DNA from 4 places in the Paenibacillus sp. FSL R7-0048 genome. Region 1 is predicted to be linked to each of the others. Evidence: riboswitches for the same ligand, from Rfam matches in the RefSeq annotation. Region 1 holds a riboswitch; each other region holds the start of a gene.
The links. Region 1 has a riboswitch for cyclic di-AMP ahead of NSQ91_RS27185 (alpha/beta fold hydrolase). Riboswitches for the same ligand answer to the same signal wherever they lie in the genome.

Region 1 (5,735 bases):
TACGATAAGCCTTATAGCCGCCTATCAGCCGGTAAGCATGAATATCCATTAAAGAGAGTACGGTCGCAGTTGTACGGCTGCGCATACCTCCCCTCCAGCAGAATACTGCTTTGTCTCCTTGAATCGCTGCAAATTCTTTGACAAAAGAAGGCAGTTTTGCCGCAGCAATCTCCAAACCACGTTCTTTCGCGGCCTGCACACTTGTCTGTTTATACAACGTCCCTACTTCAGCCCGTTCCTGATCATCAAAAAAGGGAATATTCAAACTATCCGGCAGCGTTGCATCTTTATATTCAGAAGGAGATCTAACATCAATAATGGTGATCTGCTTCTTGTTTTTTAACACTCTAAGTTCTTCCAGTGTAATGTCCTGAAACAATATGCTCTCTCCTCTGGTGGCTAACCTTCATAATTTGCTCTAAGCTGATATACAACAGTTATTCCACAGCAGCTATAACTGTAATCTGACCCGGATGCTCTTCCGTTACCTCTCCGATCAATGCCGCTTCTACCCCTGCATCTACTAACTCTTTTAGCAAATCTTCGCTTTGTTCAGGGGCCACAGAGATCAGCAGTCCGCCAGAAGTCACAGCGTCACATAGAATATAGCGGCTTAGTTGGTCCATCTCTTCCGGATAAAGAATGCTGCCTTCCAGATGGGCAAAGTTATTCTTAGTGCCTCCTGGAACAAATCCCTGTTCCGCAAGCTCTCTTACTCTTGGCAGCATCGGTACATCGCCTTGACGAATGATCAGGCCCGTGCCGCTCCCTTTAGCCATTTCCGAGGCATGTCCCAGTAGCCCAAATCCGGTAACATCTGTACAAGCATGTACATCATAAGGCTCCATGATTTCAGCCGCTTTTTTATTCAAAGTAGACATTACTGTCGTAAGGCGTGTGGTTTCTTCAGGAGATAGCTGATCCTTTTTAATGGAAGTTGTTAAGATCCCCACACCGATAGGCTTCGTTAGAATCAGCTTGTCTCCCACCTTGGCGCCCGCATTCGTTCTTACTTTGTCAGGATGCACAAGGCCCGTAACGGCCAATCCGAATTTGGGCTCTTTATCGTCGATGGAATGTCCGCCCACAAGAGTAGCTCCTGCTTCCTGTACTTTATCCGCTGCACCGCGCAAAATGTCACCGAGAATGCTTTTATCTAAAACAGAAATAGGAAAGGCCACAATATTAAGCACCGTAAGCGGCTTTCCACCCATCGCATAAATATCGCTTAATGCATTGGCTGCTGCAATTTGACCAAATGAATAGGGATCATCCACGATCGGCGTGAAAAAATCAACAGTTTGCACTAACGCTAATTCATCACTTAAACGATACACCCCTGCATCATCACTAGTATCAAGACCTACTAGTAGATCCGGGTTAGGAACAGTTGGTGGCAGACTACGAATAACCTGCATGAGATCGGCGGGACCGATTTTGCAGCCGCAGCCCCCTTTTGAAGATAATGAAGTCAGTTTTATAGTTTCAGCTTGAGACATCATGACTCAGCTCCTTTAGTATGAATTATCTTAATCTTACACGAGTAGATCGCATTGTACAAAATGCAAGAGTAGCAGATGCGTTGCTTACTACGCCTCCTTCTATACACTTACCTTCACTACTTAGGGCCTACAGTTCTTTCCCACGTCGGGTGAGCTATATTTGGTGCTGTGGTAGGGTAGGGACATTAAGTAGCGTTCTAGGTACAATATGCTTGTAAATGTTCAACATCCATCGGTTAGTAAAATAACCAAAGGCTGGCTCATTCGTAGATTTCACTACGGATAAGCCAGCCTTTAATTGGATGTCCATTATATTAGGGAAATCCTTCCTAATGTTCATCGATAATCGCTTTAAAATGAGGTTTTTAGGGAATTCCTCCCTAAAAATTCATGCAAATACCCATTTATGGCTAAAAACATCCTATTATTAGGGAGGATTTCCCTAATCTACGTTCTAGGAGCCATACTCTCCTTCATTTTAGGGAGAATTCCCCTAAAGTTCTTCCCAGAAAGACGACCCATAGCCAGCTCATTCCGCCCTGGCTATGGGTCGTCTTTTTTCTCACTTAAACCCTTCGCTTGTGAAGGTCTCCCAATAGATCAGCTAATCTGCTGAGTACCCTGCTGCTTCTCTAAGAAACGTTGAAGAATCGCATTGAATTGCTCCGGTTGGCACAGATTACTTGGATCTAATGCGTTCGGAATAATCGCCAACTGCGCCTGCGGCAGCTGAGACACCATTTCCTTCATACAATTCACTCCAAATTCATTAAAGTCCCCCACAATACATAATGCAGGACGTTTAAAAGCCTTTAAACATCTGGTGTAATCAACATGGCTCGTAGCCAGCCTTTGCCGATATAACTCCCGGGGGCGTTTGTCCAGCAGTCCTCTTCTAATCTCATTGTAGGCCAGACTCCAGCGCTCTCGGTACATCATCCGAATCGAAGGCAACACCAGCTCGCTTGGGAGATAATACATTAGTAAACTGCAATATGCTGCCATAGTTTGTATTTTCCCTACTATTGTTGATCCGTGAGTCCTACAAAAGCTATCCGCGACCACAATGGCTTTTACACGCTCAGGATATTGTTTGGCAATATGCTGAACGACTAAGCCACCATAGGCGATTCCTACAAAAACTGCTTCACGGATACCTAGGTCATTCAACAGCATAATCAGATCCAGACATTGCGTCTCAATAATCTCATGTGGGGCCTCCAGCAGTTTACCAGACTTGCCATTCCCCCGTAAATCGCACAAAATCACTTTATATTTATCGGAAAAATACTCCAGCTGTGGTTTGAACATACTGTGTGTTAATCCATGTCCATGGATAAACACAACCGGAGTGCCAGTTCCATTGATTTCATAATAGAGCGAAGTTCCGTTCAGTTTAGCGATAGGCAAAGGTAACACCTCTTTCATAATAAATTCTACGACCATATCTGCTTAAAAACGCAGCAAAAAACCACAGAGGGATTCTCTGTGGCTATTCATCACTAAACACGCCATTCATCCTCTCTCCATACGCTTACGAGGTTAGCTGTCGGATTCGGGCAGTGAGAGTTGCCCTACCTGCAGGGATGCATATTATGCACCCGGAACAGGATTCACCCCATAACCAGTGCCGACTCTCACATCGGCTGCCAGTTGTTGGTTCCCCCGCTTTCCAGAAACGGAAATTAAGCGGATTGCTTATGTAATTGTAAATTTAAGATAATTCTCAGTTCTGAGATGAATCATACTCTTGTAAGGTTTTCTTGTAAAGGAGGGCTCTGGTCAAAATAATGTTGAAAGCAATGCTTTTCATTTCATATTAAGCATACTCTTCATTTTCTCTTTCTTTTGCTCTTGTTTACTCGTTTTCTTTAGAAAAACTGCTCTGAAGCAAGCGAAAAAGGGGGTGATTCACCAGTACTTTCCTATTTAATAAGAAACGACAATCTTCAATACCAATATTGGGCCAGTTTCTGTACCTTGGGGTGTTCGTCGTTTCTATGTCCCCGATCCGTTTGGCAAGCTTGTTAATATTATTTCACATGAACAGCACGAATGATTTCATAAAAAAGAAAAAAGCTAAGCAGAATCAGAGATATCCCCCTGTCCACTTAGCTTCCTTTTACAATACTATGGCTACAAAAGATCGGCGTTTTTCAATGCATGCTCCCAGCTTGGAAAAAAGAACAGCGCACTTCTCATAAGCTCTGGGTCGCTTTGCTTTACTTGTTTTTTACTGATCGAGCTTCCGTCGCTTTGCAGCTTTTTGATCCGACTTAATACTTCATCAGCCTCCAAAGGAATTTCCATTGAAACACTCCTTTCTCAGTGACCTGTTTCCCTTCATTTTCTCCATAATATGTTTATTTATTCCGTACTCTTAATTTCCCCAGATTAAACCATCTGATAGATGGGTTGTTCAGCAATGAACCGGGTAGGAAGCATGGGATATTTGTCTGCTAAGATTTCAGCTAAATATTTCATCCCCGGCGCTTCACTCTCCGCATGACCTAACATGATGAGCGCTTTAGATCTGCCTTGGTGCCCTGCATCCCGCACATATTCCGGAGTCTCCCACTCTGGTCCCTCTCCAGCGATAATTAAATCAAGATTGTGATCATTAAAAAGCGGAATAGCCATCATCCCGCCTCCTCTGTAACCTACTAATATCCCTACGCGTTTGCAGGACAGAGACAGGTCACCAGCAGCACGTACATAAGAGATGCCTAGCTTACTTTTAATATACTGAGCAGCTTCCATTACAGTCATAGCAGGAATAGTGAGAATCGTAGCAGCCGCTTGCTGCTCTTCCACATAGTCTGACCAATCCAGCTCTCGCAGCAAGCCCATCATAATCCCATCCGGCTCTTGCCGATGCCAATAATCATGATAACGAAAAATAGCTATTGGGGAATGTTCGATCAGACTTTTTTTCGCATGATAAACCGGATCACCTTCTAACCACTCGCTCGCTGCATGATGGCTATAAAATACACCTTCATGCGTGATCAGCAAATTGGCTCCTAACGCTATTGCTTGCTCCACAATATTTTGTGTGGCAGAGAAGGCCGTAATAATCCCTGTGACTTCAGTTTCCGGTTCCCCTGGGTTCAGAATATCCACAGTCCCTTCTACCTGTTCCACAGTTCCCATTAAATCTTTCAAAATCGCTCTAATCGTGAGGCTCACTATCATCATCCCTCGAATCGAAATCTAATAAATCTTTCTGCCTTTAAGATCCTCAATTCCGCTCTTACGGTAAAAATACGTATTGATCCGATCTCTCCATTCCTGCGCATGCTCTGCTTGCTCTTCAAGACGTTGCTTCACTTGCACATACAATCCACTATCCATGCTGCCTTCAAGTGATTCCCATGTTGCTAGAAGCTGTGCAGCCTGCTCTGCCCCCTCGAAATGAGTATCGTAGATATGTTGTATAACCGTTTGCCCCGATTGCAGAACATGCGTGTATGGAACATGATGGAAGAACAGCAGCAGCTCTTCTGGACAAGACGCTAGATTCTCATAATTTGATGCATTGAGACCCATATACTGTCCGCTATACCCCGTTCCCGATTTGACTGAACGATCCACACCAATGCCCTTATGATCCGCATAATGGTACGTTCCCCACTTGGCGTATTCATATCCATCCACATTCGGCCCATAATGATGATCCGGATTAACCATCCAGCCCACACCTAATGGAGCTGTGTAAGATTCGTAAATCCTCCATGAGTCCATTAACATCCCGCGAATAGCAGCCACTAGACCTTCATCAGTGCCAAAGGTAAGGCGAATCCATTCCTCAGCTATTTCTTTTGCCGTCAGCTCCGGATTCCAAATTAATCTCCCATATCCATACAGATTAGCTTGAGCTAACCCGTGCCCCGTCCAGTTCATGTCATCCCCGACATTAGTTACAGCAGCCACACCATTATATTTATTTCCCCACACCGATCCGTCCACAATATGTTTCACAAGTGTAGTTTGCCCTTTGGCATAAGTATTGAAATCAAGGACTTCTTTCCACTGTGGAACGAGATAACAGAGATGCCGCTGCTGCCCTGTATATTCTTGAGCAATCTGAAACTCCATCAGATGATTGGTATGTTCCAGTGCGCCAAACAGCGGAGATACCGGTTCTCTGACTTGAAAATCCATCGGTCCATTCTTGATTTGCAGCACTACATTATCATTAAATCGGCCATCCAATGGTTTGAAATGATCATA
Region 2 (5,735 bases), 110 kb from region 1:
GCCTCCATTCTGCAGGAGTGGCTGGGCATTAAGGTGCTTGTGCCACAACGCGGTCTTAAGAAGCAGATGGTTGGCATGGCTTGCCAAAATGCAAGAGTGGCTATCGACGAGAAATTCCGGCTGATTGAACGGGATGAAGAGCGTACCTCTGGAGCAGCGATCAGCTTAGGCGAGAGCTTGGGGCTTGAACGCTTGAGCCGTATTGAGGCGTTCGATAACTCGAACATTCAGGGGACTAATCCGGTCTCAGCGATGGTTGTCTTCATTGATGGTAAGCCTGCACGAAAAGAGTACCGTAAATATAAGGTTCGTACGGTGGTGGGTGCGGATGATTATGGAACGATGCGCGAGGTCATTCGGCGGCGATATGAGCGGGTATTGAAGGAGAATCTTCCGATACCGGATCTTATCGTGGTCGATGGAGGGAAAGGGCAAATCTCCTCTGCTATTGATATTCTGGAGAATGAGCTGGGATTATTCATTCCGGTCTGCGGCCTTGTTAAGGATGATAAGCATAAGACGGCTCAGCTTTTGGTTGGAGATCCGCCAGAGCCTGTCGCGCTAGCCCGGGACAGTCAGGAATTTTACCTTTTGCAGCGGATTCAGGATGAGGTCCATAGGTTCGCGATCACCTTCCACCGTGAACAGCGCGGGAAGTCCATGGTTACCTCCAAGCTGGACTCTATACCTGGTATAGGTGAGAAGCGCCGTAAAGCGCTGCTAAAGCATTTCGGATCGCTTAAGAAAATTAAAGAAGCCTCCGTGGATGATTTCCGTACACTTTCTATTGGAGAAAAGCTGGCAAAACAAATTCTTGATGCGCTCAAGGATGAAGAGCCAACCTCATAGCAATGGTGACAAAAGAAAAAGGGTATCAAAGCAGCGACTAAAGCGGCTTTGATGCCCTTTTTTAATTTCATTACGTCTTCACATTAGTTTAAATCAAAGAAGAAGGCTCCACCGGCTTAGGCTTCTGTGGTGGATTAAATCGATAGACGATGTAAGCGACTATGAACGGCATAATAATCGCGAAGATACCCGCGCCTACATTTACGCTCTCCTTCATAAAGATCAGCGTAGCGCCCATCAGGATGCTGTCAAACACGACGTGGCTGAACATGACAGCAATAAACCCGTAACGAAGGAAAATATAGCTGAACAGCAGCCCGATTACAGTCAGCTCAATGGGACGGGAGCTGATGGGATAGATCGGATATAACGTATGGCCAAACGCCCAAACCAGTGTGGTGATCAAGCAAGCGATAAAAGTGTTCCGGAACACCTTTTTCAGCATAGGAATTCCGAAAAAGCGATAAATGGCTTCCTCAGATAAACCAGCGAGCCATGCGACGATAGGCAGAAGCCAAGCATATCTCATGTTATAGGGAGATTGGGTGGCGTCTGTAGTAGACCAATTGTGCAAGGTAAACGATAATATGATGAACATAACCGTCTGCACCCCTAGCAGAACGAAAGCCCAGATGTATCCAGCCCGGATACTGTCCAACACATATTGTCCATAGCCGGGCTCTTTGGCGCGGGGCCAAGGGTTCATGCCTTCCTCTTTTCGCCATAGGCCATTGCCGCCCACTAAAGAGAAGTAGAGCAAGGAGGACATCAGCAGGCTGTACAAAGCATAAATGATAAACATAATGACAGAGGTAATCTGTGCTTCTAGCCCTTCGCCCGTTGATTCAGGAAGCATATTATAGGTGCTGATCATCATGATTACAAAATAGGCTGAGCTTAGGAATACTCCACGTTTAAAGGAAGTATGCTCTCTTCTAAGAATACTGTAGACGAGTGCCAGAATTCCTAAAATCAGTGTGGGTATACCGTAACCGAATAATGTTAGCTTTTCCGCTAAAGAGGTCTGTCCTTGTACGTAGGAGGTATGCCAAGCTGGTGCAGTGAATCCGGCATTAAAGCTGGATACCTGCTCTCCACTGAAATCAAAATAATAGTGCAATAAGGATTCGCCGACCTGAACAGTACTATCCGTATACACTAGCCCATGGCTTCCTGTATTCGATTCAATTTGTAGCTTGGCAGGATTTACTTCCCATTCCTGAAGCCAAGGACGAGCAAGATTCTCCTTCTGCGCTAGAGTGAGGTCAGCTCCCTTGTCCTCTTTTGCACCAACGGAAGCGATGCCTGGCCCCTCTTCGGAGGTAACTTTTGCAGCCTTTGAGAAAGCGACAATCTTACCGTTATACATATTGAGGTCAACGATGATTTGCGGCTCTTGCTCCGCTGAAGGAGTAAGCGTTGCCCGAAAGACATCAAAAGGATATTTTTGATCCAATTTTTTCTTGGTGTAGTCCTCCACAAGCTTCTCGCGAGACATATAACCATAAAAGGAAGAGTCCGTCTGGTAAAGTACATTCCATTGATCGTTTGGTGCTTCGGTGTAGTTGAGCTTTTGTTCTGCAAATAATATGGCTTGGTCACGGGCTTCTGCCTTGCTAATGACGGTGGTATCTTCACCTGTAGGGCTACTAAGCAGTGAAGGGGAAATCTGAAACATAATAAATAGAATAAGACCGATAATGCCCGAGATGATGAGCCTCTTGGAGAGGGCACGTTGCTGTAAGGGCTGGCCGACGGGATTCATGTAACGCCTCCTTGTTATGTACTGTGACAATGTTATGTTCCATTATAGTATTAGTGCCTGGTTGGTTACAAAAAACATTATATGTTCTTTTTATGGGTAATAGAGATAGTATAGAATAGTCATGTGAATTTATACCATGAATTTTATCGTGTTCATTTCTGCACGAATGATGAGAATCGGTGTAATTGCAGGGAAAACACGGAAAAGTGATGAGAAAAGGCACTCCTTTTGATGCAGTCTCTTTAAACCGCATTTTTTCATGTGAATGAGCATTAATTGTGTCTTTGTGAATTCACTAAATAACGTATATAATTTGTATGCAATTGTATAGTAGCCGAATTTCTGGTGAAAACGGGGGAACCATAAGAAGTGATGAAAAGTGGAGTGTACACGATAAATGGCACTTTCATCAGGGGTGAATTTCGTTCTGGGAACGAATAGGGCAGCCTGCACAGTCCGAATCCGACAGCTAACCTCGTAGGCTAATTTACTGCAGGAACCAAGTCAGCATTGGTTTTCCAGTGCTTTTTTTGTTGGAATTTTTGATAAGAAGGTGAGCAAAGTGGCTTCACAGTTTCGCAGGATTTCTGAATTTAAGTTTCTGAAGCTCTCGCCGCCGCAGATACTGGTGCTTGGTTTTGCATCGATCATTCTGATAGGGGCCTTGCTGCTTATGCTGCCCATCTCAAGCACAAGCGGGAATTCCGTGGAATTTATTGATGCATTATTTACTTCAACGTCGGCAACCTGTGTTACAGGGCTTGTTGTGCTGGATACCGGAACTTCGTTCACCATTTTTGGGAAAACCGTAATTATGATTCTGATCCAGATCGGCGGCTTAGGTTTTATGACCATGGCCACTCTATTTTCACTGGTGTTAAAGCGTAAAATATCTTTGCGGGACAGGCTAATCCTACAGGAAGCCATGAATCAAGGCTCTATGGAAGGAATTGTGCGACTGATCCGGAGAGTCCTCATATATTCTCTTGTCATAGAAGGCTGTGCCGCTGTGCTGCTGTCTATTCGCTGGGCTTTTGATATGCCGTTGGGAAAAGCGATTTATTATGGCATATTTCATGCGGTGTCTATGTTTAATAATGCGGGGTTCGATATTTTTGGGGATTTTCGCAGTTTAACTGATTATGTATATGATCCGCTTGTGAATATTATTGTGATGTTTCTGATTGTCTCCGGCGGGATTGGTTTTATTGTAATGTCAGATCTGGTGGAGTTTCGGGTAACCCGCAGGCTGTCTCTACATAGTAAAGTTGTCCTGTCCACCAGTACAGGGCTGATTCTGATCGGAGCTTTGGTTATTTTTATATTTGAGTTTACTAACACTCGTACCCTGGGTTCACTGAATTTCGGCGGTAAAATATTATCGGCCTTCTTTCAATCCGTGTCTCCCCGTACGGCTGGCGCGAACACAGTAGATATTGCTGGACTTCGGCAGGCTACACAATTTTTTATAGTGATTCTTATGTTTATTGGTGCTTCTCCGGGCTCAACGGGCGGGGGGATTAAGACAACAACCTTTACGATGATGATTGGTGCTGTAATTGCTATGCTGCGTGGACGGGAAGATGTTGTGTTGTTCCGTTATCGGCTGGCTCAAGAGCGCATCTACAAGGCATTAACGATCACGCTGCTGGCTTTGTTGTTAATCGCCTCTGTGTCGATGATACTCTCCACAACTGAAGACAGTAATTTCTTGGCAATCTTGTTTGAGACGACCTCCGCCTTTGCTACGGTAGGACTGACTATGGGGCTAACTCCGGAACTGTCAGCGATCGGTAAGATTCTACTCTGTCTGACGATGTTTGCAGGTCGGCTAGGTCCACTAACCTTAGCGTATGCACTCGGTCCCAAACAGGGTAAACCACTGTATAAGTATCCGGAAGGTAAAATAATTATTGGATAGGAGTTAATTAGAAATGAAAGCACAGCAATTTGTAGTAATCGGCTTAGGTCGCTTCGGTTCAAGCCTGGCGCTTGAGCTGATGGAAATGGGCTACGAGGTGCTCGGCATTGACCACCATGAAGAACGCGTGGAGGAAATGAGCGATCAGCTGACGCATACGGTAGTAGCAGATGCTACAGATGAGGGAATTATGCGCTCGCTTGGTGTACGGAACTTTGATTGTGGGATTGTTGCGATTGGTGACAATATGGAGAGAAGCATTCTGGCGGCCATTTTGTTGAAGGAGATTGGAGTCAAGCAAGTGGTGGCTAAGGCAATCTCTATCCTTCATGGCCGCGCACTGTCGCGGCTGGGGGTTGATCGGGTTATTTTTCCGGAGCGGGATATGGGGATTCGTGTGGCACATCAGCTGGTGACGCCCAATTTGCTGGATTATATTGAACTGTCCAAGGATTATAAAATTGTCGAGCTGACCGTACCGTCCTGCATGAACGGCAGAAGCTTGTCTGATTTAAATACAAGAGCTAAATATGGCTGCAGTATTGTTGCCCTAAATAGGGAAAGTGGAATAATCGTCGCTCCAACTGCCCATGATTATTTAAGTGAAGGCGATGTTATGGTACTCATTGGTCCTAATGAAAGTATTGACCGTTTTGAGAGTGAAGTTGTGAACCAAGAATCATAGGAAAAGAAGCTGACTCAAAAGTAGTGAATTCTACTTGGGGGCAGCTTCTTTTTTATGGAGTAAAGAGTAGGAAAAGTAATGGATTTCACTATGCCATATGGCTATAGACCACGCGTAGTGTTCTAATATATTGGTTTGTGCGGTGGACGAGTTGTTAGGTGTGATATTCGTACGGCTGTAGTAGATGATTTGTGGTATCTGTGACGGTGGAATATGGGCGATATGCGTTCTTTGTTTGTACGATGTACAGAGTGGGTGTGAACTAATTAGGGAAAACCTCCCTAAAAATAGCCGCTATTCGCTCTAAATGAACGACATCAGGGAATTCCTCCCTAATAAACAGTGGGATTCCTTTATTAGTTACTGAATCAGCCGAAAATTAGGGAAGTTTTCCCTAATTTTAAGTCTGCTGAACAAAAATCTCTAAATTTCAGGGAGAAATTCCCTAATTACGCTATAAGTACTTCACTTATTACCTCATTTGGAGATCACTAGGTGCGCCCTTGATTCATTTG
Region 3 (5,735 bases), 6.0 Mb from region 1:
TTAGCTAATAATGCGGCGATTGCAAACATATACATCCCGTAGATGCTTGTCACGGGAGGAATCACACTATGAAGTCACTGTCATTAAAGTACATCATCTTTGCGACCCTGGCCATCCTCGCGCTGCTGGGAGGAGGAATATGGGCCTTTTCAGGGGATAGCTCAACAGCTTCTGTTACTAGCTTTGCTTCAAAAGAGGCCAAGTCCTCCAGCGGCACAGCGCCTGCAGCCGTACCACAGCAGGTATTGCCTGAGAGCGCCCCCGTCCCGGCAGAGGAGGCTTTAAGCCAGCGGGTAGTCGAGTATCACATTGATGTCCAGCTTGTTCCTGACACAGAAACCTTAAAAGCTTCTGAGACAGTAACCTGGACACACCCCGGAGTAAAGCCAGTAAGTGATTTATATTTTCACATGTATCCAAATGCATTTGCCTCATCAGATACCACCTTTATGAAGGAATCCGGGGGGACGCTCAGAGGCGACAGCATGCCTGAGAACGGCTTCGGAAATATGACGCTGACCGATCTGCGCACGACAGAGGGAACTTCGCTAATGCAAAGAGTGCAATATGTCCAACCTGATGACGGCAATATCAACGATAAGACGCTTCTAAAGGTACATCTTCCTCAGCCTGTTAATGGCGGGGAAAGTGTAACACTTAAGCTTCAGTATGAAGTCCAGCTGCCCAAAATCTTTGCTCGCATGGGTGCTTCAGGTAACTTCGTTATGGCTGGGCAATGGTTCCCTAAGCTTAGTGTATACGAGCCTAAGGGCACACGCGGAGTTAAAGAAGAAGGCTGGGACCTGCATCAGTATCACGGGACCTCTGAGTTTTACAGTGATTTTGGCATCTTTAATGTAACGATTGCCGTTCCTTCCAACTATACGGTGGCTGCGACCGGATTTCCTGTAAAAAATGCCAAGCTCAAACAAGATCAAAAAATATATCAGTTCTACGCCGATGATGTCCACGACTTCGCTTGGGCTGCATCCCCTGATTTTACAGTAGCAGAGGAAGCTTTCTCTACGCCGGAAGTGCCTGGAGTACGAATTAAGGTGTATCTCGACCCACTGCACAAAGACTTACAAGAGCGTTACCTTCAAGCTGCCAAGGCTGCCCTGACCTACTTCAGCAAATGGTATGGCCCTTATCCCTACTCTACGCTGTCTATTATCGTCCCACCTAAGGAGGGAAACGGCGCGGGAGGAATGGAATATCCTACCCTTATTACAGCCTTTGGGGCCGCGGATTCTTCTCCAGATACCTCACTTGAAAGAACCGTCATTCATGAGATCGGCCATCAATACTTCTACGGTATGGTAGCCAGCAATGAATTCGAGGAGGCCTGGCTGGATGAAAGCTTTACTTCCTATGCCGAAGACAGACTTATGGAACAAGAATACGGTATCAAGTCTAATTTGCCTTTACAGGCCAGCCTGGTGACTATACCTGAGCCGTTAAATCTGGAAACGTGGAAATATGCAGGGGCTGATTCCTATAGCCGAAATGTTTATATCCGCGGCAAGCTTGTACTTAAAGATATCGAACGCCAGGTAGGTACCAAAGCAATGAACAACATCATGTCCTCCTACGCTCGTAAGTTCCGTTTCCAGCATCCCGCTACGTCAGATTTTCAGAAAGTCGTTGAGAAGGTAACCAAAAAATCATGGCAGGCCTATTTCGATGACTATATTTATGGTGATGGTGCGCCTGACTTCTCAGTAGATACGATTACTTTTAAAAAAAATAACAGCGGCGATGCTCAAAGCTACGAATCATTAGTGAAGATTTCAAATAAAGGGAGCCATTACGATGATGTTCCCGTGAAATTCACATTCGCCGACAGCTCTTCGGTGCAGCGGGTCTGGAACGGTGAAGGAGCAGAGACTACGTTTCAATTGTTAAGCGATAAGCCTCTTCTCTCTGCTGAGATTGACCCTGAGCATTCCATCTTATTGGAGAGCAAACATTTAAACAACTTTAGGCTGGCGGAAATAGAGCACAAGACGCTCTCTCGCTGGACGTTAAGTGTAACTAAACTACTTGAAACCGTGCTCGGAACTCTTGTCTGGTGAGGTGAATGATTGTGAGAACATCGATAACCCGCGGCTGGCAAAGCATGAAGGAGCAATTTTATATTTTAATTCTGCTCTTCATCTACCGACTGCTCTGGGGCTACTTTATGTATGGTTTCATCCGATCTGCTATTATTCCAATTCTACTGCGCTATCCAGATAAAGACGCCGGCGGCAGCGGTATGGGCAGACTGTTGTATTATATCGAGGGACAGTTCAGCTTGAATACTGACCCTGCGATACGCACTTGGTTATGGATGCTTCTAGGACTTGTTGTCTTGCGACTTCTGCTTTCTCCTTTCATAAGGGCAGGATTGCTGCATGAGCTCCACCAGGAGCGAAGGGGCGAGCGCGGACTGTTCTTTTTCCCTGGCATGAAGATCTATGGACTACCTGTCTTAGTCTTTAGCCTAATCGAATGGGTTCTGACCCTGCTGCCGCTTTACTGGCTTGCTCCAAAAATGTACGGGCTGTTCTTATCCTCTTTGTTTAACTACACTTTGTTACTTCATTTAGTACCATACGTATTGGCATGGCTTATATATATTTTTATCGTGCGCCTGTTTCTTCTATATATGCAGTTTGGTTACACCGGCGGTACAGGAATGTTCTCCTCACTGTTCATCTGCTTGCGGTCACTGATTCCTGCTATAGGTGTTTCCATTGTACTTGGTGCGGGAGGCTTGCTCTTACTGCTAGTGTGCGGACTGACGGGTCTGTTCTGTCCCGGCCTGCCGGCACTTATAATACGGCAAATCTCACCACTACCTTCTACGCTCTTAAAAATGTGGGGAATCTCTGCACAATATCATCTATGGTGTAGCAAAGCATTTCCACAATAAATTAACCTTATTTGACATAATAAAAAGGTCCCAATTCCTGTATTCAGGAGCTGGGACTTTTTCTCATTACGGATAACTTAAGAGTATTTGCAAAATCATAAAAGCTCTGTTACAATAAGTCCTGTGCTATTAGTAACAATTTTGTAATCAATTGAAACGATTCCTACATAACTAAATGTATTTATCGTAAGTGTAACTGTCGAAACGTCATTCTCTTGGTGCTTAACACGCCTAATTCCTTTGCACCGGGAAGTGGGGGAACCATATTTTGGGTGAATTGATCTCGCTTTACAGGGATCATAGGGAATCTTCTACCGAACCCTTAAGCTAACCTCGCAGGCCTTGGAAGGAGTACATCTTTTGAAAAGACATAATTTAAGAAAAAAATGCGTCGCTGCGGCGCTAGGACTTGTAATGGCATTATCTATTGGTGGAGGAAGCGCCTTTGCCGACTCTAAGATGGACACTGTAATCTCAAAGACTATTGGAGTTGCCTATAAAACCGGAGGTACAAGCACTGCCGGATTTGATTGCTCTGGATTTACAAAATATGTATTCAAGAATGTGGGTCTTACTTTACCTCGTACATCAAAAGCTCAATATAGCGTTGGAACTGCTGTATCCAAAAGCAATCTGCGTTCTGGTGACCTAGTGTTCTTTAACACACTTGGCAATGGAGTATCCCATGTCGGCATTTATGTTGGAAACGGAAAATTCGCACAATCGTCCTCTTCGCGTGGAGTGACCATCACTTCACTCAGTCAGGCCTACTGGGCCAATCGTTATGTTGGCGCTAAAAGAGTAATGAGTACTTCAGCTTATCAAGCTGTAGCCTTCGATTGAAACCTTCCTCACAACTATAACCTCATAATTACAACTATATGAACCTGAATCTGATTATTCCCGTAATCAAATTCGGGTTTTTCTTTTTTCCATAATATATTTTTACACTATTAGAGCCCAATTGAAACACGTTTATTTGATAAAAATTGCAATTATATTAAAAATTAGGTCATTATTAACGCTTACATATGCCTTTCTACCGTAAAAATGCCAATTTTTCTGCATTAATATGTTAAAAACGATTGCCAAGCGGCTTTCTGTTTGTTACAATTAGCGCAGTGAGATTTTAGTAACATTTTTGTAATCATTAAGTTGTTATTTACAAAGGTTTTGTCATGTATTGATTACAAGCTAATCCTAATCAACAGTATGAGCCGAGTTTCCTAACTATTAGGAAAACGGGGGAACCAACTTTGGGTGAATTGACCTCCATTATATAGAGGGGTCATAGGGGACCTTCAACCGAACCCTTAAGCTAACCTCGTAGGCATTTGGAAGGGGTATACACTTTTGAAGAAGAAGTTAGCAGCAGCAGTACTAAGCTTTTCCATCATCCTCACCATCGGAGCAGGAAGCGCTTTCGCAGATTCCAAAATGGATAAAGTGATTGACAAGGCCATCGGTACTAAATACGTATCCGGCGGTATATCCACTAACGGATTTGATTGCTCCGGATTTACAATGTATGTGTTTGATAAGATTGGCATTAACCTTCCACACCAATCAGGTTCCCAATATCAAATGGGCACAGCAATCTCCCGTGATGATATAAGAGCCGGAGATCTTGTATTCTTCAATACAAGTGGCAAAGGTGTCTCCCATGTCGGCATTTATGTCGGTGAAGGTAAGTTCGCACACGCTTCTACCTCACGCGGTGTTACGATTAGCTCTCTGAGTGATAGCTACTACGTGAAACGCTACGTTGGTGCTAAGCGCATTATGAGCACAGACGCTTACCAATCGGTTGCTGCTGAATCGGAAGACAATGATGATGTTCAATAAGTAACGTACATAGGCTCTTTTCCAAGGTAACTCTTGGAGGAGAGCTTGTTTTTTTGTCTTATTACTTATTTACCCCTCTCATAATTTGTAAAACATTCCTCTCATATAAAGTTTCTGAGTCGAACCTCCCCCATTTTGTATATAATTAGTAATATAGCAATGTCCTCGTGAAAGGAGATCGTTGACTTTATGATAAATCCCTCGGTAACTTTTCATGTAGTTCCTATGGAGGCAATTCACGGAGAAGCTATTTGTAAGTGGAGCTATACGCCTCCATATAATATTTATGGCTGGATGCCGTGGGAGCAGATGCAGGCTCTTGGCATCGAGTTTGGTGATCCGCAGCTCCGGAAGGAACAATATATCTCCATATTAAATGAACAAGAGGTTTTGTGCGGATTCGCACAGTTGTTCCCGATGGAAGGAGTCGTTCGTTTAGGAGTTGGGATGCGCCCCGATCTATGCGGCCATGGTTTAGGCAAACTATTCGTAGATGCAATCGTCCAGACAGCCTTGAATCGTTATCCTGATCGTGAGATAGATCTGGAAGTCCTGACCTGGAACCAACGCGCCATTCGAACTTATCAAAAATGTGGATTTACGATTACAGATACGTATGAACGCCGCACACCTACAGGAGACAAACCTTTTTATTGCATGGTCTATGACAAATGATATTAAATACCATATATTTCATAAGAATGATTGTATTCTCGTTCATTTTTTTGTCACAAACCCTATGATAACGCTTCACCATAAGCTATAATGTAGGGAGCAGCTTACATAGAAGGGACGAATTGGGATGCAGAAATGGATCATGAGCGGTTTGTTTTTTGCCGCCTGTGCCTTTGCGGTAGTACTCATGTTTACACTTCCGGGTAAAGAAGAGGTAGCGGAAGAAAATAAGCCCACGATGCCGGTAGTTCAACTGGACGCGGCAAAGGCAGAAGCAACCGTGAAAGCCAGCTGTATC
Region 4 (5,735 bases), 5.5 Mb from region 1:
TTTGCAGAATAATGCTTATTTGAGAAAGAGGCAGCTTTAGACCGTACCACATGACCTTCACAAGCTGTTCCTCCCAAGGTAATGCCTTAGCCGATAGAAGGGAGCGCCGGGCAAAAGAATCAGCACACTGGTGAATACAAGTGCGGTAAGCGTGGATAGAGAATAACTGAGGATCGAAATCATCCTGACGATATATTTTATGAAGCTCTGTGAAGGTGCGGATAGTAATCTTGTCTGCCTCATTAGATTGTTCTAACAACATGGAACTAAGTACGTAGACTTCATTAGTATACTTTTGGACATACTCTGCAAATTTAGTACTGTAGGTGGACTCGGGAGGTAAGGGGTCAGGCATGGTGAACACGATCCTTTCAGAATGAGAGATTTGCTTGAATCTATAATATAGAAAAGTAAGAGATGGATTTATTGATAAGATCGGCGGTGTCTGGTTCCGGGCAACTGTGTTTCTGCTGGGAGGCAGTGGATAAAGCTTTTGAAGGCTTGTAGTAGAGCCGTTCACTTCTGGAATTGCTCCCCCCTGCTGCAACACTGTACAGACGCCCTTGCTGAATATGCCCTGCCAAGGATTTACCCTGGAGCTTGGCCTTTAAATCCTGCAAAGCACCCTGAACTAGCTCAAGCTTAACCTGCTCCCAATCTGAACCTTCGCGGCGGACCTTATCCAGCGCTTCCTCAAGACGGCAATGACAGATAGCCCGTAAAAAAGAACTCCATTTAATGAGATCGAAATTTTTGGTGTTGGCAGAAATCAGACAAGCCCCCCAACTGCAGCCTCCCTTACAGGTGAGCTTCAGAATACCATAACGGCAGCCTTCAGCCCCTTCCATTCCATAGTGAATAGGCTCGGGTTCATCCAATACAAATACTTCAATGCGGGATAGTCTGCGCTGGTCCATAGTAGGGTTCCTCCTTAGATTTCCAAAAGCTTTAAGTCAACATGATGAGTGACACTAGCCTTTTCTACACAAGCGAGCATCTCCATTTTATTCTCACAGACTGCGGTATGCTCTAGCCATAGTCGGAACTTCTCTTTTCGTATAACAGATAGATGTAAGGGAAAGGTGCTGCGGGATCTCAAGACATACCAACCGGCGCTTACATCTTTCCAAGGCTCCTTGAAGGCTGTAAACCACGGGAGCTTTTGGTGTGATGACCAATCCTGCTGCTGCTGTTGTTCTCGAATTTTTTTATATATCTCATATACAATCTTAGAGTCTAAACAGTCTTTACAAGAAGAAGGTGTGCTGAACTGGCGAAGGGCTTGGATCTGGTTCTGGCCAAATGCATAGCCTACAATGTACCTGTGATTATGTTCTTCGAACCACAAGGCCCCGAAACAAACGTAATTTAGACTTATCGGCTCAAGCAGCCCTTGATGTATCCCTAAATAATAGTGCTTCAAAACATTCACCCCATCCAGCGTGCTATCACCTAATAAGCTCAGGTAACGCAAAAACCGCAGCAAGAGGAGGACCTCTGCTGCGGTTTTGGATTACAGGCAGATATACCTGGGCCAAAGCGTGGCGGATCAAGGGTCTCTCTCTTTACGCTTACGAGGTTAGCTGTCGGATTCGGACGGTGAGAGTCGCCCTACCTATTGAGACTTATGCAGTCTCCTTTGGATTCACCCCAAGTAGGCCAGGTGGCCTGATGGTTCCCCCGTTCCCTGCGAATGCAGGAACTCAGCGTTGATTGTTTTTTATGAATTAGATTCAACCCGAATCATACTCTTTTCAAGATTTTCTGTAAAAAACGGAAAATGTTCTTTTAGAGCAATTTTAACCATATCCTGCCGACTACGACTGAAAAACGAGGTAAATAGGTATTTATGGCGTGTTATCGCGCCTCTTTCTCGCTCAGCCTCAGCTTCTTGCGTTTCTACCTATAATGGGAATTTGCAGTATTTTCGCTCTAAAAAGGTGAATAAAATCACATGGGTTATAGATAGCGATTAAACGCTCCAAACTCGAGTAAACAAGAGATATAGAGAGATTAGATATCAAGTAAGCGCTATCTAATGGGAAAATAGTTTTTAATTTGCATTATTTTGGCATCATTCAGGTTTTACAAGTCTTCGTGCATAAGAGTATGATTACTCCTGTTTCAACGACAATCGAATATTTGATCCGCTTAATTTCCGGTAAGGAAAGCGGGGGAACCAACAATCGGCAGCCGATGTGAGAGTCGGAAGCCGATTATGGGGTGAATCCTGTAGAGGGTGCGAGTGAGCTCGCATCTATACAGGTAGGGCGACTCTCACCGCCCGAATCCGACAGCTAACCTCGTAAGCGTATGGAGAGAGGATGAGTGCAATGTGACCGCTAGCGAGCCACAGAGGAGATCCTTTGTGGCTTTTTGCTGTGCTCTTAGAAGCAAAGCATTTATGGAGGCCTCCCCTAAGAGGTCGCTAAATTCATCATTAGCGGTATTTGTAAGGCAGCGTCTAATGACGTGACACAACCGAGCTTTAGGTTGTGCCCGAAAATGACGATAGGTCAACATCCTTTCGGAGATTTTCGTTGCCTCCTTGTTGTAAATGAGCAGGAGGAGAAAAAAGATGACGGATCAGAATGAATATGTGCTTGTATGTGCGCCTACAAAGGCGGGAGAACATTTCATTAAACTTCTGAAGTTCAGGGGTATTAAGATGGCGGGATTAACCAACAATGTGGCTGAGAAAGCTTTACTTGAGGAGCTCGGGATTGAGCATGTTATTCTAGTGGATACCCGCCATCAGAGCACTTGGTTTCGCCCATCGTTCCCGGTAGGCAGGGTATATCTGTTTGAGAGCAGCTTTCCGCTTTGCTGCCGCTATATTCAGATGTGCCGTACCTGGACGACACAGCCGATTTTTGTGATTACAAGTTCAATAAATCCTAGATTGGTCTATAAAAGACTTGGTGCGAGCTATGTAATCTATTCCCATAGTGGTGATGCTGATTTTCTAATCGATAGATCACCTCATCAAGGATAATGGAAGGAGTGCGGAAGATATGATGGATCTGTATATGGTGGCTTCGTTAGCTGTAATTTACGGGTTATTTTATGGCTTTATGCGCTGGTGCGCAGGTGTAGTTGAGGATACGGGGAGGGATAAGCTGTGATTCTAGTAATCGCTGTTACCCTACTGTTGTTTATATATCTGGTTTACGCGTTGATTCATCCTGAGAAATTTTAAGGAGGGGCATTCATGGGCATTTTGCAAATAGTCGTCGTAATTGTAATTCTCATCTTGCTGGTCAAGCCGATGGGAACGTATTTATATCATGTATTTTCTAACGAACCGAATCGTACGGATCGCTGGTTTGCAGGCACAGAGAAAGGTATTTATAAGCTGATCGGCCTGAAAAAACGGGACGGAATGTCCTGGAAGAAGTATGCACTCAGCTTTGTTCTAACTAATATCGTACTGGTTGCTTTCAGTTATATTTTTCTAAGATTACAGCGGGGATTGCCGCTGAACCCGAATGGAATTGCCGATATGGAACAGACGCTTTCATTCAATACGGTGATCAGCTTTATGACCAATACGAACCTGCAGCATTATAGCGGGGAGACGGGACTATCGTATTTTTCACAAATGGCAGTCATCACGATGATGATGTTCACGTCTGCAGCGAGCGGATTTTCTGTTGCGGTTGCTTTTGTCAGAGGGATTACAGGACAGAAATCAGTCGGGAACTTTTTCGAGGACTTCGTAAAAGCACATATTCGTGTATTCATTCCATTAGCTCTGTTAGTTTCATTGGTGCTGGTAGGATTGCATGTGCCACAAACGCTCAAGCCATCGCTTGAGGTCACTACACTTGAAGGGCAGACGCAACAAATCGCTATCGGTCCAGTCGCTTCTTTGGAATCAATTAAACACTTAGGTACGAATGGTGGCGGCTTCTTCGGAGCCAATTCAGCACATCCTTTTGAGAACCCTAATCCACTTACGAACGTTCTGGAGATTCTCTCTATGTGGATGCTGCCAGCCTCTTTGCCATATATGTACGGATTGTTCGCTAAGAACAAACGTCAGGGCTGGGTGATTTTCACAGCAATGATGACCTTGTTCGTACTACTGCTGGGATTGAATTATTATGCGGAAACCAAAGGCAATCCAGCTATCAATACGCTGGGGATCGAGTCTTCGCAAGGCAGCATGGAAGGTAAAGAGGTACGTTTTGGTATCCCGCAATCTTCGTTGTTCACTTCGGTAACAACGGCAGCTACGACAGGTAGTGTTAACAATATGCATGATACGCTGACACCGCTGGGTGGCATTACCCCTCTGGCCCTAATGATGCTCAACAACGTCTTCGGGGGAAAAGGTGTCGGACTAATCAATATGCTGATGTATGCCATCATGGGTGTCTTCTTATGTGGACTAATGGTTGGCAGAACACCAGAGTTTCTCGGGCGAAAGATAGAAGCCAAGGAGATGAAGCTAATTGCGATTGCTATCCTTGTGCATCCGTTCATTATCCTTGTACCAACAGCAGGTGCGTTCTTAACGGACTTGGGCAACGGTTCCATCACGAATCCCGGATTCCATGGACTTAGCCAAGTGTTATATGAATATGTCTCTTCTGCCGCGAACAATGGTTCAGGATTTGAAGGGCTTGCGGACAACACCACCTTTTGGAATGTTACAACCGGGATCGTAATGCTGCTTGGCCGTTATGTCTCTATAATCGCGATGCTGGCAGTTGCAGGCTCACTGATCCAGAAGAAGCCAGTTCCTGAGACGATTGGCACATTCCGCACAGACAATGGTCTGTTCACCGGAATTCTGATTGGTACCGTAGTAATTATCGGGGCTCTGACGTTTCTGCCAGTCATTGTGCTCGGCCCGATTGCAGAATATTTGACCTTACGGTAGGAAGAGGGAGAACAAGATGAGTACTGTAAAAAGAAAAAAGCTGCTGACGGGACCCATACTCCTAAGCGCTGTAAAGGATAGCTTTATTAAGCTTAACCCGGTGACGTTAATTAAAAATCCGGTCATGTTCGTAGTCGAAATCGGTACGATTATTGTATTGCTTATGGTACTGGCCCCCGGATATTTTAATGCAGAGAAATCGGTAGGCTTCAATATCACAGTGTTGTTCATTCTGCTATTCACAGTGCTGTTTGCCAACTTCGCTGAAGCGCTGGCTGAAGGCCGCGGGAAAGCCCAGGCGGATTCACTCAAGAAAACGAAACAGGATATCACAGCTAACAAACTCGTTGGAGGGTCTGTGAAGACCGTTTCTTCTTCCGAGCTTCGTAAAGGAGATATTGTCATCGTCAGTCAGGGAGAACTTATCCCTGGCGATGGTGAAGTAATTGAAGGGCTGGCCTCCGTAGATGAATCTGCAATTACAGGTGAATCTGCACCTGTTATTAAGGAAGCCGGCGGAGATTTTGGCTCAGTCACAGGCGGCACCCGGGTAGTCAGTGATGAGATTAAAGTCAAAATTACCAGTGATCCCGGTGAGTCATTCCTGGATCGGATGATCTCCCTCGTTGAAGGGGCGAAACGCCAAAAGACACCCAATGAAATTGCACTAAATACACTTTTGATCAGTCTGACGTTGATTTTCCTGATTGTAGTAGTGACCTTGCGGCCTATTGCGACTTATCTGGGCGTTGATCTAGATATTCCTGTTATGATCGCCTTGCTGGTCTGTCTGATCCCGACCACAATCGGGGGACTGCTCTCCGCTATCGGGATAGCAGGGATGGAC

Region 2: another riboswitch for cyclic di-AMP. It lies ahead of NSQ91_RS26710 (TrkH family potassium uptake protein); the one in region 1 lies ahead of NSQ91_RS27185 (alpha/beta fold hydrolase).
Region 3: another riboswitch for cyclic di-AMP. It lies ahead of NSQ91_RS00545 (C40 family peptidase); the one in region 1 lies ahead of NSQ91_RS27185 (alpha/beta fold hydrolase).
Region 4: another riboswitch for cyclic di-AMP. It lies ahead of NSQ91_RS02745 (hypothetical protein); the one in region 1 lies ahead of NSQ91_RS27185 (alpha/beta fold hydrolase).

The regions. Positions count from the first base shown of each region.
Region 1 covers NZ_JBBORF010000001.1:6,145,579-6,151,313, forward strand. The annotation lists gene mnmH (tRNA 2-selenouridine(34) synthase MnmH) at 1-379, opposite strand, end outside; gene selD (selenide, water dikinase SelD) at 438-1,499, opposite strand; gene NSQ91_RS27185 (alpha/beta fold hydrolase) at 2,103-2,912, opposite strand; cyclic di-AMP (ydaO/yuaA leader) riboswitch at 3,018-3,204, opposite strand; partial or broken gene NSQ91_RS27190 (glyoxalase) at 3,451-3,561, shown strand; gene NSQ91_RS27195 (hypothetical protein) at 3,639-3,812, opposite strand; gene NSQ91_RS27200 (Nif3-like dinuclear metal center hexameric protein) at 3,897-4,691, opposite strand; gene NSQ91_RS27205 (alpha-glucuronidase family glycosyl hydrolase) at 4,716-5,735, opposite strand, start outside.
Region 2 covers NZ_JBBORF010000001.1:6,034,134-6,039,868, reverse strand. The annotation lists gene uvrC (excinuclease ABC subunit UvrC) at 1-849, shown strand, start outside; gene NSQ91_RS26715 (CPBP family intramembrane glutamic endopeptidase) at 938-2,614, opposite strand; cyclic di-AMP (ydaO/yuaA leader) riboswitch at 2,937-3,114, shown strand; gene NSQ91_RS26710 (TrkH family potassium uptake protein) at 3,177-4,535, shown strand; gene NSQ91_RS26705 (potassium channel family protein) at 4,549-5,220, shown strand.
Region 3 covers NZ_JBBORF010000001.1:112,262-117,996, reverse strand. The annotation lists gene NSQ91_RS00555 (M1 family metallopeptidase) at 69-2,075, shown strand; gene NSQ91_RS00550 (hypothetical protein) at 2,087-2,917, shown strand; cyclic di-AMP (ydaO/yuaA leader) riboswitch at 3,136-3,274, shown strand; gene NSQ91_RS00545 (C40 family peptidase) at 3,332-3,760, shown strand; cyclic di-AMP (ydaO/yuaA leader) riboswitch at 4,123-4,265, shown strand; gene NSQ91_RS00540 (C40 family peptidase) at 4,271-4,762, shown strand; gene NSQ91_RS00535 (GNAT family N-acetyltransferase) at 4,952-5,437, shown strand; gene NSQ91_RS00530 (c-type cytochrome) at 5,565-5,735, shown strand, end outside.
Region 4 covers NZ_JBBORF010000001.1:622,009-627,743, forward strand. The annotation lists gene NSQ91_RS02735 (hypothetical protein) at 1-355, opposite strand, end outside; gene NSQ91_RS02740 (hypothetical protein) at 396-917, opposite strand; gene NSQ91_RS02745 (hypothetical protein) at 932-1,486, opposite strand; cyclic di-AMP (ydaO/yuaA leader) riboswitch at 1,555-1,719, opposite strand; cyclic di-AMP (ydaO/yuaA leader) riboswitch at 2,139-2,328, shown strand; gene NSQ91_RS02750 (hypothetical protein) at 2,579-2,995, shown strand; gene kdpF (K(+)-transporting ATPase subunit F) at 3,122-3,199, shown strand; gene kdpA (potassium-transporting ATPase subunit KdpA) at 3,212-4,888, shown strand; gene kdpB (potassium-transporting ATPase subunit KdpB) at 4,905-5,735, shown strand, end outside.